Regions from separate parts of the Shewanella sp. LC6 genome, predicted to be linked through region 3. Evidence: predicted binding sites of a transcription regulator. Region 3 holds the regulator's gene; each other region holds the start of a gene.
The links. Region 3 encodes LexA, which represses DNA repair genes until DNA is damaged. Its sites were predicted from a motif close to TACTGTATNNNNATACAGTA; they were not measured.
Positions count from the first base shown of each region.

Region 1 (4,493 bases), 920 kb from region 3:
ATTGGTATGGCATCGGCCTTAGCGATTTTAGGCTCAGATGACATCAAACACGGTCCACTCGAAGTACTGCTCACCATTGACGAAGAAGCCGGTATGACAGGCGCCTTTGGACTACAAGCAGGTATGCTTGATGCCGAGATCCTGATCAACACCGACTCAGAGCAAGAAGGTGAGATCTACATGGGCTGCGCTGGCGGTGTCGATGCTCAGATCACTTTGCCTATGGTATGGCAAGCGTCGGAGCAAAGTTATGCATCATTTAGCCTGCATTTATCGGGCTTAAAAGGTGGTCACTCTGGGGTCAACATCCATTTGGGTCGTGGCAACGCCAACAAGATTTTGGCGCGCTTCCTGTTCGAAAATGCCGATGAATTAGCCCTAGAGTTAACCCAATTTACCGGTGGTTCACTGCGTAATGCTATCCCACGCGAAGCCAATATCAGCTTTATGTTACCTGCTGAAAATGTCGATGCACTGAATGAAAAAGTGCGTGCTTTTGAAGCCTTAGTCCGCGCCGAGCTGGCCATTGCCGACCCAGATATGCGCTTAGTATTGAGCGAAATCCCAACGCCAAAACGCGTGATGAGCGAAAACAGCCAAAATACCCTTATCGACTTATTGCATGTTTGCCCTAACGGGGTAATGCGCATGAGTGATGAAGTAACTGGCGTAACCGAAACCTCACTCAACGTTGGTGTGATCAGCACTAACGATGAAGAAGTCAGCATTCTTTGCTTAATTCGCTCGCTCATCGATTCTGGCCGTAGCCAAGTTGAAGGCATGCTTACTGCGTTAACCAACTTAGCGGGTGCAGATATTGAACTTAGCGGTGCTTACCCGGGTTGGAAGCCAGACAACACTTCGCCGGTAATGGCAATTGTGCGTGAGACCTATGAGTCAATCTACAATAAAGAACCGGTTATTATGGTGATCCACGCCGGCCTTGAATGTGGTCTGTTTAAAAAGCCCTATCCAGAAATGGACATGGTGTCGATTGGCCCGACCATCCGTTATCCGCACGGCCCAGATGAAATGGTCAATATCACCACCGTTGGTCAATACTGGGATCTACTATTAGCCGTGCTAGAGCGCATTCCCGCTAAAGGTGAATAGTCGCTACAGATGAATAGTCACTAAGCAGACTTAAATGACAAAGGCCGCAGAGAGTTCACCAATGCGGTCTTTTTGTACCTTTTATTTATGCACTGCGTAAGGCTTATTATCGCGTTAACTAAGTTAGGTTTGATTAGCGCTGAGCGAGATCCGCCCAGTAAGATTGATATTAAAATACCAAATCCAACTGCTTAGTCTCGCGAGCCATGATTGGCTGAAGCGTATCTTTACTCTCGGCGAGTCCAACAGAAATCCCGAGTAATCGAATTCCACGGCCCTCTTGCCTTGCCATTGCTTGGCTCAGTAACTCATAAAACATCACTATGGATACCTCGTCACTGCGATGCTCGATTGTGGTCTGTTTAAAGTCACTGAATTTAAGCTTCACCACCTGCTTATGGATTTGTCGATCCTTGGCACTACGACTTAGGCGAGTTGATAACTCTTGTATTAATCCCGACATTACCTGCTGGCACTGCTCGAGGCTGTAAATATCCTGCGCCAACGTAGTTTCAACGCCGACAGATTTACGCTCGCGACTCACTGATAACCCACGCTCATCAATCCCATGGGATCTTTCAATTAATACAGCACCAAATTTGCCAAAACGAGTAATAAGGTCTTGTTTTGGATAAGTTTGTATATCGCCGCAGGTATTCAACCCTAAAGAGGAAAGTTTTTCTGCGGTGACTTTCCCCACACCGGGGATCTTGCGTAGGGATAAGGTTTTAATAAACTCAGGAACCTTGTCGGGCGAAATAACATACAAACCATTAGGTTTATTTAAGTCAGAGGCCACCTTGGCGAGGAATTTAACAGGAGCAACGCCAGCCGAAGCAGTAAGCCCTGTTTCGGCCAAAATATCATGGCGAATCGCTTCTGCAATCAGAGTTGCAGAGCCCTTAAACAGCTTGCAATCGCTAACATCTAAGTAGGCTTCATCGAGGGAGAGGGGTTCAATCAATTCAGTATATCGAGAGAAGATAGCGCGAATTTGTTGCGATACCTCCTTATAGACCTGCATTCGACCGGGGACAAGGATTAAGTCAGGGCACAGTTTAAGCGCATAAGCCGTTGCCATAGCAGAGCGCACACCAAATCGGCGCGCTTCGTAATTACAGGTGCTGATAACCCCTCGCCGCTCACGGCTACCACCAACGGCCAGCGGTTTACCACGGTATTCGGGAAAGTCTCGCATTTCCACCGCAGCAAAGTAGCAATCCATATCAACATGAATGATTTTTCGCACTAAAGGTTCCTCCAACACCCAAAATACTGTATATAAAAACAGTAATCAAGTATCTAGGACATATTTACGCAGTCGCGAAGTTCATCTATCGACTCAAGCATCCTTATCCAAGCATAACATTCCCAAAAAAGCCAAAGGAGCGCTAAGGCTCCTTTGGTTTTAAAACAACAGCGTTTAAATTTTAAATTGACCAATATTACGTGTCAGTTCTCGAGTTGCTTGCTCAAATCCTTGTAGACTTTGGGAGAGATCTTGGCTTGACAATAGGGATTGATCGGATAAACCACGCACGCTCACCACGTTTTGCGCCACTTCATCGGCAACCACTGCCTGCTGGCCTATCGCCACGGTAATTTCCACCGTTTGCTGCTGAATCGACACAATCGCACTGGCGATATCACTTAAGGCTTGCTCCACTTGTGTGGTCAAGTCTTGTCCGACCCTTGCCTGCTCAACCCCAGACTCCATCACCTGCTCGGCTTGTAGCGCGCTCTGCTGCAGGGTTTGGATAATCCCTTGAATGTTGGCGGTAGAATCTTGGGTGCGGGATGCGAGAGTTCGCACTTCATCGGCCACCACAGCAAAACCTCGGCCTTGCTCACCCGCCCGCGCTGCCTCAATGGCCGCATTGAGCGCCAGCAAGTTGGTTTGGTCGGCAATGTTGCGGATTACGCTTAACACTTCGCCAATTTGCTCTGAGCTGCTACGTAACTCCTTGATGACTTTAGCCGCCTCAATCACTTGAACCGATAATGCCTTCATGCCTTCGGTCGCGCGGGACACAATTTGAGTACCGTCATGGGCCTGAGTCTGTGCCTTTTCGGCAAAATCATTCGCCCGTTGAGCGCTAATCGCCATTTCTTGGCTCGTCTGCGCCATTTGGGTAGCGGCCGTGGCCACTGAATCGATTTGTTGTTTTTGCGACGACACTGAAGAGACGGCTAGATCGCACACTTGGCGCGCATCCATCACCCCGGTGCCAACCTCTTGAGTAAGATGTCGGGTATGCAGCAGCATCTGCTGCACCTTTTCGGCAAAGCGGTTGAAGGCATCACCCAGCTTGCCTAACTCATCTTCGCGCTCCATTAAAATGCGTTGGGATAAATCACTATCACCCTCAGCAATGTCTTCCATAGCATCCAGCAATTTGCCAAGCTGGCGTCTAAAGGGCAACAACATCAACCATACTGTGATGCCAACCAAGAGCATAATTCCTAAGGCAACAAAACAGGCATTCCAAAAGGCTTCGGTCACAGGCGCTTCAATCACCTCATGGGGCAACATAAAGGCTAAGTGCCATTTCTGCTTTGGATAATCGCCGCCCACGGACACAAAGGTTACCCGCTGCGGCACTCCGTTAAAGGTGACTTCGGCAAAGCCCTTCGCTTCGCGCTGCATTTGCTGCCTTAAGGCGGTAAAGCCTGAGGTGTCCTTAAACTGGTTATCGATTTGATTCGCAAGTGAGCCCGGCGGGAATTTATCCGAGAATCCAGGGAAATAAACCAGCTTACCTTCGTCCGTCATCAGGAAGGCTTGGCCGTAATTGCGGTATTTGATTGGCGCTAACAGGGTTTTGCCAATGGTATCGATTAGAATATCCATACCACCAATCCCAATCAGCTCACCATTGGCGCCATAGACTGGGGTTTTAACTGTGGCCGAAATCGAGCCATCGTTGGCATCGACCGCAGGATCGCCCACAAATAGGCCGCGCTGATCGATAGCCTCCTGCCACCAAGGACGTTTATTGGTGTAATAGTTTGGATCGCCATCGAAACGGCCATTGAGGTCGAAATATTCAAAGGTATTTGCCGAGCCGAAGAACACTGACTTCACATCGCTATCACGGTCGGAAAACGAGCGGAAATAACGAATAATATCTTGATACTGCTGATCATTGGCTAAGTTACTGCCACGGGCATGGTATTGGCTAAACCAGTTGATAAGCCCTGGCTCGGCAAATACTGAGTGGATCACTTGCCCCTTAGCCACAAAATAACCACCAATCTCATTGGCCTTTAAGGCTACGAGCGCCGAAATGTCCGCATCCACTTGCTTACGTGTGTTATTACTTTCTTTATTCACGAGCAAAGCAGCAACTAAAGTAAGAAGTACAGCAAGGGCACCGACG
Region 1 is NZ_CP043902.1:3,930,519-3,935,011, forward strand. It holds gene FJD32_RS17695 (aminoacyl-histidine dipeptidase) at 1-1,113, shown strand, start outside; gene dinB (DNA polymerase IV) at 1,283-2,362, opposite strand; gene FJD32_RS17705 (methyl-accepting chemotaxis protein) at 2,537-4,493, opposite strand, start outside.
Region 1: a site for LexA is predicted at 2,387-2,406, ahead of dinB (DNA polymerase IV). Genes of this name have one in related genera too.

Region 2 (4,493 bases), 2.1 Mb from region 3:
GCCAATACGTATAGCCACATAGCTTACAACAAGAATAAATCGCAATTAGCACCATCTATTAATTGGGGAGATTTTGATGAATATGGCATCGACAACAGTACCTTTGCAGCAGGCTCGCAGCTTAACTCGTAAGCCGATTGCACTCGCAATTGCCGCAAGCCTTATCGGCGTTACCAGCTTAATGGGCTGCTCCCCCTCGGCCCCCAATGCAGACACATCAACACCGACCGTCACCAAAGCTACAGACGTACAAATTGCCCCCGGCGCCCCCGGCAAAGCCCCGACCTGGGCGTTCTCCGGCAAAACCGGTATCGGCACTTCCTATGAGCCTTATACTCAAGGGCAATACCAGGATAGCGCGCAAAATCCCATTAGCCGCGTGTGGTTCTCCATCGCGCAGGGGATTTTAACCGAAACCATGTATGGCCTTATTCACAACGCTCAGCTCAAAGAGTTGCAATTTGTGATCACCGGCAATGGCTTCGTCGATACCGAAAAAGACAACACGATCAGCAGCATTGAATACTTAGATACCGATGCTAACGGTCGCCCACAATCCTTGGCCTATAAGATTATCAATCGCGACGTTGAAGGTAAGTATCAGATAGAAAAGCATATCTTTACCGATCCCGACCGCGATACGCTGATGATGCGCGTGACGTTTACCGCCTTTGAAGCGGGCATCACACCGCATTTATACGTTAATCCCCATATCGATAATGCGGGCGCGAATGATATTGGCAGAATCGATCATCAAGCCCTTATCGCTCGTACGGCGAATCCCCACAGCAGCGTGATGACGGTGAAATCGGATATCGACTTTGCGCAGGCGACCACCGGTTTTGTCGGTGTATCCGACGGTTTGGCCGATTTAGCCGATAACGGTAAGCTCGATACGCTGTATCAGGCCACCAGCAGCGCCGAAAATCCGACTCAAGGCAACATTGCTTTTACCGCCAGTTATCCCGCACTCCAAGCGAATCAAGCTCTTAATGTGAATTTGGCGATTGGTTTTGGCCAGGATGAGGCCAGCAGTTTAGCCAATGCCAACGCCAGCTTAACGGCGGGGTATGACGCAGTGCTGAGTCAATACAACGCTGGTTGGCACAGTTATTTACAATCGCTGCCCGCGATGCCAGCTATGGCGCAAAGCACAACAGATAATGGCAAGCTGCTGTATACCAGTGCCATGGTACTCAAGGCGCAGGAAGATAAAACCTACGCGGGCGCCCTTATCGCTTCGCTTTCTAATCCTTGGGGCGATACCGTCCCTGCTGTCACACCCAGCACGGGCTACAAGGCTGTTTGGCCGCGCGACTTTTATCAATGCGCCATGGCATTTCTCGCCATGGGCGATACCCAAACGCCTAAAGTCGCCTTTGAATACCTTAAAAAGGTGCAAGTGAGCGATAAAACCCCAGGCTTTAGCGGCACACCCGGTTGGTTTTTACAAAAGACCCATGTGGACGGCCAAATTGAATGGGTGGGCGTACAGCTCGACCAAACGGCGATGCCTATCATGCTCGGCTGGAAACTCTGGCAGGCAGGCGTACTCAGTCAAGCTGAACTTAACCATTGGTATCAAGAGATGTTAAAAGCTGCGGCGGACTTTTTAGTCAGCGGCGGCGAAGTCAATCTTGACTGGAATCACACCCAAATTACGCCACCAAAAACCCAACAAGAACGTTGGGAAGAACAGGCAGGTTATTCGCCCTCCACCACGGCCGCAGTGATCGCAGGCTTAGTGGCCGCGAGTGATATTGCCAAGGCAGTAAACGACAGCGATGCCAGTCAACGTTATCTCGCGACCGCTAAAACGCTTAATCAACAACTTGAAAAACACTTAGTGACGACCCAAGGTTTGCTCACGGATAGCCAAGGTATTAAGGCGCCTTATTATCTGCGATTAAGCCCCAACGGTGAGCCAAACAGCGCCGAGCAACTCGCCGCCAATAATGGCCGTGCGGGATTAGATCAACGTCAGATCCTCGATGGCGGCTTTTTAGAACTGGTGCGCTATGGCGTGCGTGGCGCCACCGATAAGCTGATTAATCAAAGCCTAGCGCTGGTGGATAATACCGAGCTTGAGGACAATTTACGCCTCAAATACAACTTTATGGCAAAGGATGGCAGCAGCGTTCCAGGCTTTAGACGTTACGGTAACGATGGCTACGGTGAAGACACTATAACCGGCGCAAACTACGCCGAATCGGGCAGTAATAGCGACAACCAACGCGGCCGCGTCTGGCCCTTCTTTACTGGCGAGCGTGGGCATTTTGAATTGGCCCTTGCCAGCGCCAAGGGAGAGCTAAGCGGTGCTCACGCACAGCAAACCAAGCAGCAACTTATCAATACCTATGTGCAAGGGATGGAAACCTTCGCCAACGCGGGTCTAATGCTCCCCGAACAAGCATGGGACGGTGTGGGTAACGCCACTCGTTACCAATATCAACTCGGCCAAGGCACTAACTCCGCCACCCCGCTCGCCTGGACCCATGCTGAATATATCAAGCTGGTACGTTCAATGAGCGACGGCCGTGTATGGGATAACTACCCCATCGTCCCTGAGGCGTTGAAATAATTTTTAAGGCTGATACCTGTGAGTAAAGCCCGCAAAACCTCAGTTTTGCGGGCTTTATGATCACAAGCGGCATATCATTCAGCACCGACTTAATACCTTTAATTTGCCCCACATCATCCATTCTGCGCACCGTAAAAGCATTCTCTGTTTTTATGTGAATACTTGTTTTTATTGCCGTTACTTCAATAAAAAATTGACTTACATAAGTCAGTCAGCTTGATCACGAGACTCCAATAGGGTGATTGTTTACTTAAGCAAATACATGACATAAACGCCTTCGACATGTGCTAAAGTTAGCTTATACTGTGTATATGTACAGTATCTAGATGCATATGATCATGGTTACTCCTGAACAATCAAAAATCCAATACCCTTTCTTTAGCACATCGGTGGCGGCGGGATTTCCTTCTCCCGCCAATGATTATATTGAGCAATCGCTTGATCTAAATGAGCTTTGTATCAAACACCCCACCGCAACCTTTTTTGTCAAAGTTCAAGGCGATTCGATGGTCGATGCCGGAATTTCCTCTGGTGATATATTAGTGGTTGACCGAGCCTTACAAGCCACCCATGGAGATATTGTAGTGGCGGCCATCAATGGGGAATTTACGGTAAAGCAATTGCAATTACGTCCTGTGGTGCAATTATTGCCATGTAATCCGGCCTACAGTGCAATTCCACTCAGCCACGAGTCAGAGTTAGACCTATTCGGTGTCGTGACTTGTGTGGTGAAAAAACTCAAATGACCGCCAACTTATTCGCCCTCGTAGACTGTAATAATTTTTATGCGTCCTGTGAGCGTATGTTTCGGCCCGATCTACAGGGCAAACCTATCGTTGTGCTGTCAAATAACGATGGTTGTGTCGTCGCGCGTTCATCGGAAGCAAAGCAATTAGGCATAAAAATGGCCGTGCCGGTTTATCAAGTGATGGAGATGATCCGCGCCCATAATGTGGCGGTATTTTCGTCCAACTATGCCCTTTACGCTGATATTTCAAATCGCGTCATGACCACACTTGAGCAAATGGTGCCTAGGGTAGAAGTCTACTCAATCGATGAGGCTTTTTTGGACCTGTCTCGGCTCGATAAATGTCAAGATATTAACCAGTTAGCCACGGATATTCGTCAGCGGATCCAGCAATGGATTGGCATCAGTGTCTGCGTAGGAATTGGACCGAGCAAAACCTTAGCCAAGCTAGCTAACTATGCCGCCAAACAGTATCCCGCCACCCAAGGCGTTGTCGATTTACGCGATAAAGAACGCCAACGTCGGTTAATGGCACTCACTCCCATTGATGAAGTTTGGGGCATTGGCCGAAAAATTGCGCAACGTTTAAAACTGATGGGCATCCATACCGCTCTACAGCTTGCAGATGCCCATCCTAAACTTATCCGAGACAATTTTTCCGTCATGGTTGAGCGAACGGTGTACGAGCTTAACGGTATTGCCTGTGATGATATTCAGCAGGTGGTAGCGACAAAGCAGCAAATCATCAGCTCGCGCTCCTTTGGCGCACGTATTACCACCTTTGAAGCGATGCAGCAGGCTATCAGTGACTATACCTTTAGGGCCTGCGAGAAATTGCGAGCGGAGGGGCAGTTTGCCCGCACCTTATCAGTGTTTATTCGCAGCAGTTATTTCACTCAACATCAGCCCCAATATAGCCAAGCATTGACTGGACATCTTGTGTCTCCTAGTGACGATACCCGTGATTTTATCGAGTTAGCGCAGCGGCTATTGCATCGGCTTTGGCGTACAGGTCCCGCCTATGCTAAAGCTGGTGTCATGTTAGGAGATTTTTATGCGCCAGGCGTGTTTCAATTAGGCTTGTTTGACGAGGCCAAACCACAACCTAAAAGTAAAGAATTGATGAAACTGCTTGATGGTATCAATCACAGTGGTAAAGGAAGT
Region 2 is NZ_CP043902.1:2,750,134-2,754,626, forward strand. It holds gene FJD32_RS12450 (glucan 1,4-alpha-glucosidase) at 83-2,581, shown strand; gene umuD (translesion error-prone DNA polymerase V autoproteolytic subunit) at 2,920-3,327, shown strand; gene umuC (translesion error-prone DNA polymerase V subunit UmuC) at 3,324-4,493, shown strand, end outside.
Region 2: a site for LexA is predicted at 2,883-2,902, ahead of umuD (translesion error-prone DNA polymerase V autoproteolytic subunit). Genes of this name have one in related genera too.

Region 3 (4,493 bases):
TTCCATCCGGTTCGAGCAACTTAGTCACATCGATTTCGATCAGCAAATTACCAATCGCGAGGAAGAAAGTGATGATCATCCCGCCGAGCATAATGGTCGTAATACGATCCACCGCCTTGGTACTGATCAACACGATACAGGCGAGCACGACAGCAAATACTAATCCGGCGACACTTTGAGGCAGCTCAATCCCCATACCTTGGAGGCTATGGTTAACAATCGAGCCACCGCCACTGATGTAGGCGTAGGTTAAGATGTAGAGCACGAAGGCAATGGACACCCCATTCACGATCCGCCAAAACTGGCCTAAAGTTTCCTTGGTCAGGGTATCGAAACTCGCTCCCGGCTCGAAATGCAGGTTGGTTTCGAGCAGTAACAGTCCCGACATCAACATGCAAAACCAAATACCGAGTAACATCAGTACCGAGTAACCAAACCACATGCCAGCGCCCACGACAGGCAAAGAAAACATCCCCGCCCCGACTGTGGTACCGGCAATAATCATGGCACCACCAAGCAAAGACTTGCCCACCGGCTTATTCTTCGCCGCATTCATATGGTTAGCCATTAAGCGATATGCTCCGCGGTCACGCTGGCGACAATCGTCTGCCTTACAGAGGCTCTGAGTAAGCTATTAGCTTGATCGCGAATGCGCTCAACATCAGATTTATCTTCCTTACCAGAGAAATAACCCAACTCTTTTAGCTTAACACTCAAGGTGTTATAGAGTTTCTTATCGTAAAATTCTGGTGCGGTAATTCCATGCAGCGCCCCTAAACGTTGGGCAAGCAGATGGCTTTCAGACTCGAGATCCGAACGCTCCATCTTAGGTCTGTGGGCCAGCAGATTGAAGATAATGGCATAGCGTTGCAAGGTCTCACTAACGCTGCCAGCCAACAATAACATTTGGCTGGTGTGCTCGGTCACAACCGACAACATATCGCTTTCCTGCACTAGACCTTGCTCAATAAACAGCTCGAGCACTTGATTCACGTAGCTTGGGAGATCTTTGATCCCCATAAACAACTCCGCCTTCAATAACGGATAAAAGTCGTTCACTATCCCAAGGATTTGCGCTCTTGAAATCTGTTTATTATTGATTAAACAGCTGGCAATTAATGACGGAATAATAAATAAGTGAATGATATTATTGCGATAGTATGTCATTGACGTCGCTTGTTTTTCATCAATTGACACTATCTCACCCAAAGGATCGGCGTTGATGGAGAACTTGTTCAGCTCTAATCCTTGTTGTACTAAGTGCTTGCCATCACCTTCGGCAACCGACGTAAACGACGTGTAAGGCACACGCTTAAGCAGGGTCAGGTATAAATCTAACTGACGCTCGAGCAAACAACGCTCTAAGGCATTTTGCTCCGACGCCAACAACACTAAACTGGTCAAGGTAATAGAGCTGGCGGCAGCGGCGTCGTTAATCCGCGTCATCACCCGATTTGCTAACACGTTCACCGCTGGGGTTAACCAAGTCGGTTTTTGCTCAGGATCATCAGCCACTTCACTGCGCCAGTTTGGTGCCGTTTCATTCAAGAAATTTTGCAATGTAATCGGCTCACCAAAGTTGACATAACCTTGGCCAAAATTACCTAATTTACGAATAGCACCAAAGACTTGCCATACAGATTCTTTCTGTTTTTTCTTACCGCTTAGCTCTTTGTGATAGGTCGCCACTTCCATCACGTGATCGTAGCCTAAATACACAGGCACTAAGGTGACTGGGCGTTCGATACCACGCAACACACTGTTGATCGTCATAGCGATCATGCCCGTTTTCGGCGCCAATAGACGACCGGTACGAGAACGGCCACCTTCAGAGAAATACTCAACCGAATATCCCTTAGCAAACAGCTGATCGAGGTATTCACGGAACACGGCCGTATAGAGTTTGTTGCCGTTAAAACTACGGCGAATAAAGAAAGCCCCGCCACGGCGGAACAGCGGCCCCGCAGGCCAGAAGTTTAGGTTGATACCCGCAGCAATATGCGGTGGCACCATACCTTGGTAATACAGAATGTAAGATAACAGCAGGTAATCCATATGGCTGCGATGGCAGGGCACATACACAATCTCATGACCATCGTGGTGTAACTGCCGAATATGCTCGGCACCTTTGATGTTAATACCGCTGTAGAGCTTGTTCCATAACCACGTTAAAAAGCGCTCGGCAATACGTACGAGACTATCGGAATAATTCGCCGCAATTTCATCAAGATATTCAATTGCCGTTTCACGCGCTTGGGTTTCAGAAATCTTCTTGCTCGCGGCTTCTTCCTGAATCGCCTTGCGTAAGGATTCAGATTTCAGCAAGGAATGGAATAACGCCTGACGATTAGGCAACACAGGCCCCGTCATCACCTTACGTTGGCGGCGGAAATGTACTCTCGCTACTCGAGCCAATTTATGGGCAATGCCCATATCGGTACCATGTTCGTCGGCCATGTAACGCAGCGATACCGCATTAGAAAATTGCACAAAGTTATGACGACCTAAGAATAAGATCATCAAACACTTGCGTAACCAAGTAGGGTTCTCGCGCTCAAGCACTGCCGCCTTCATGGTGTCGTCTTCTTTACCCGGAGTACGACCCCAATACAGACTCACAGGCACCAGCTGGATATCTAACTCTGGCTTTTCCTTATGGACGGCCAACAAACGCATAAAACATTCGAGGAATGGCTCATTACTGGCGCGTTCACCAAATAAAGGCTTACGACCTTCAAGGCATACCACCCGTGGCGCCACAACGCCATTCACCACCAGCGGCTCGTAAGGGCTTGGCAAACCAAGTTTCGTGGTGATCTCGCTTAACGCAGCAATATCACTCAGGGATTCTGTTTTCATTACATAAGCAAGCGGTCTGGAGGCATCCAGATTCAGATCGGCAAAGGGATCCTGTGGCACAACAATAGTGTGCACTAAGTGCTTTTGGATCCAACGTAATGATTTCAACCAAAGAGAGTCTTGTTTAGGCATTATTCTTATGCAATGTAAGTACGTTCATTAGCCCCATAGAATACCAGATTCTAGAGAATATACCCAAACAACCTAAAGATGCAGGATTCAGCTGCTGATTTTAATGACTTAGTAACGCACTTTAGGCGACACCATTTATTGATACCGTGCAAATGGCATTCACCCCATAGATGACGATTACGGTTATTTGCAGATCTAGCTGACCAAGTTAAAAGTGGTTAATACTTGCACTACCAATAATACTGTATATACTAACAGTAACTGTATAGAAAAACAGGAAAGACCATGAGACCGTTGACGCCACGCCAAGCCGAAATTTTAGAGTTGATTAAACGTAATATTGCCGAGACTGGCATGCCACCCACTCGGGCCGAAATTGCCACCCGTTTGGGTTTTAAAAGTGCAAATGCCGCAGAGGAACACCTTAAGGCATTGGCGAAAAAAGGCTGCATCGAGATCATGCCTGGTACTTCCCGCGGGATCCGTCTCCCTGTAGAGGAAGAAGATAACCGCGAAACAGGCTTGCCACTTATCGGCCAAGTGGCAGCGGGTGAACCGATTCTCGCCCAAGAGCATGTCGAACAGTATTACCAAGTCGACCCCAGCATGTTCCACCCTGCTGCCGATTTCCTGCTGCGCGTAAAAGGCGACAGTATGAAGAATATCGGCATCCTTGAGGGTGACCTGCTTGCCGTTCATAAAGTACAACAAGCGCGCAATGGACAAGTTGTTGTTGCTCGCGTTGACGATGATGTAACCGTAAAACGCTTTGAAAAAAAAGGTAATTTTGTCTACCTACATGCCGAGAATGAAGACTATTCACCGATTAAAGTCGATTTGAGTTTCCAAAGTCTAACAATTGAAGGGCTCGCCGTAGGGGTGATCCGCAATGGAGATTGGCTATGAACAAACTATTAGGTAATGCCCCGCGTCACCCCGGTTTATGGCTCGATACGGTTCGAGATACAGAGACCGACTGGCAGCATACATCAATAGTCACTATGCCAACTCAGAGCCAAGGGCGCCAAGAGCTGACACAGCTGAGCAAACAACTTGCCCAACTGAGCCAACAGGGAAGATGGATAGTGCTCATCAACCCACCTAGTATTGGCTACAAGCAGCTATTAGCAAACGCAGGTGTGCGTATGGATCGCGTACTATTGGTTCACGCAAAAGATGAGGTCGAAACCCTTTGGGCGATGGAAAAAGCCTTAACCAGTGGCACATCTAGCGCAGTGATTACTTGGATTAACGCCCTAGATACTCGCGATAATCGTCGCCTACAAATTGTAGCAAAGAGCGCACGTGCAATGGGTATCGTGCTTGAAGGTTCAACGAATGACCAACCTTCTAGCACCAATCTCACCCAATCGACTAAATTTACTCAACCCGCATTTTTCAGCTCTGTTCATTAAAAATTTTTCACACCGTATTTAGCCTTGAAAGCCGCCTCACCTGTGAATGTGAGGCTTTTTTTTGGCAATTTTTCAGACAATTAGAAA
Region 3 is NZ_CP043902.1:4,853,626-4,858,118, forward strand. It holds gene mtr (tryptophan permease) at 1-568, opposite strand, end outside; gene plsB (glycerol-3-phosphate 1-O-acyltransferase PlsB) at 568-2,991, opposite strand; gene lexA (transcriptional repressor LexA) at 3,277-3,897, shown strand; gene FJD32_RS21675 (SulA-like leucine-rich domain-containing protein) at 3,894-4,406, shown strand.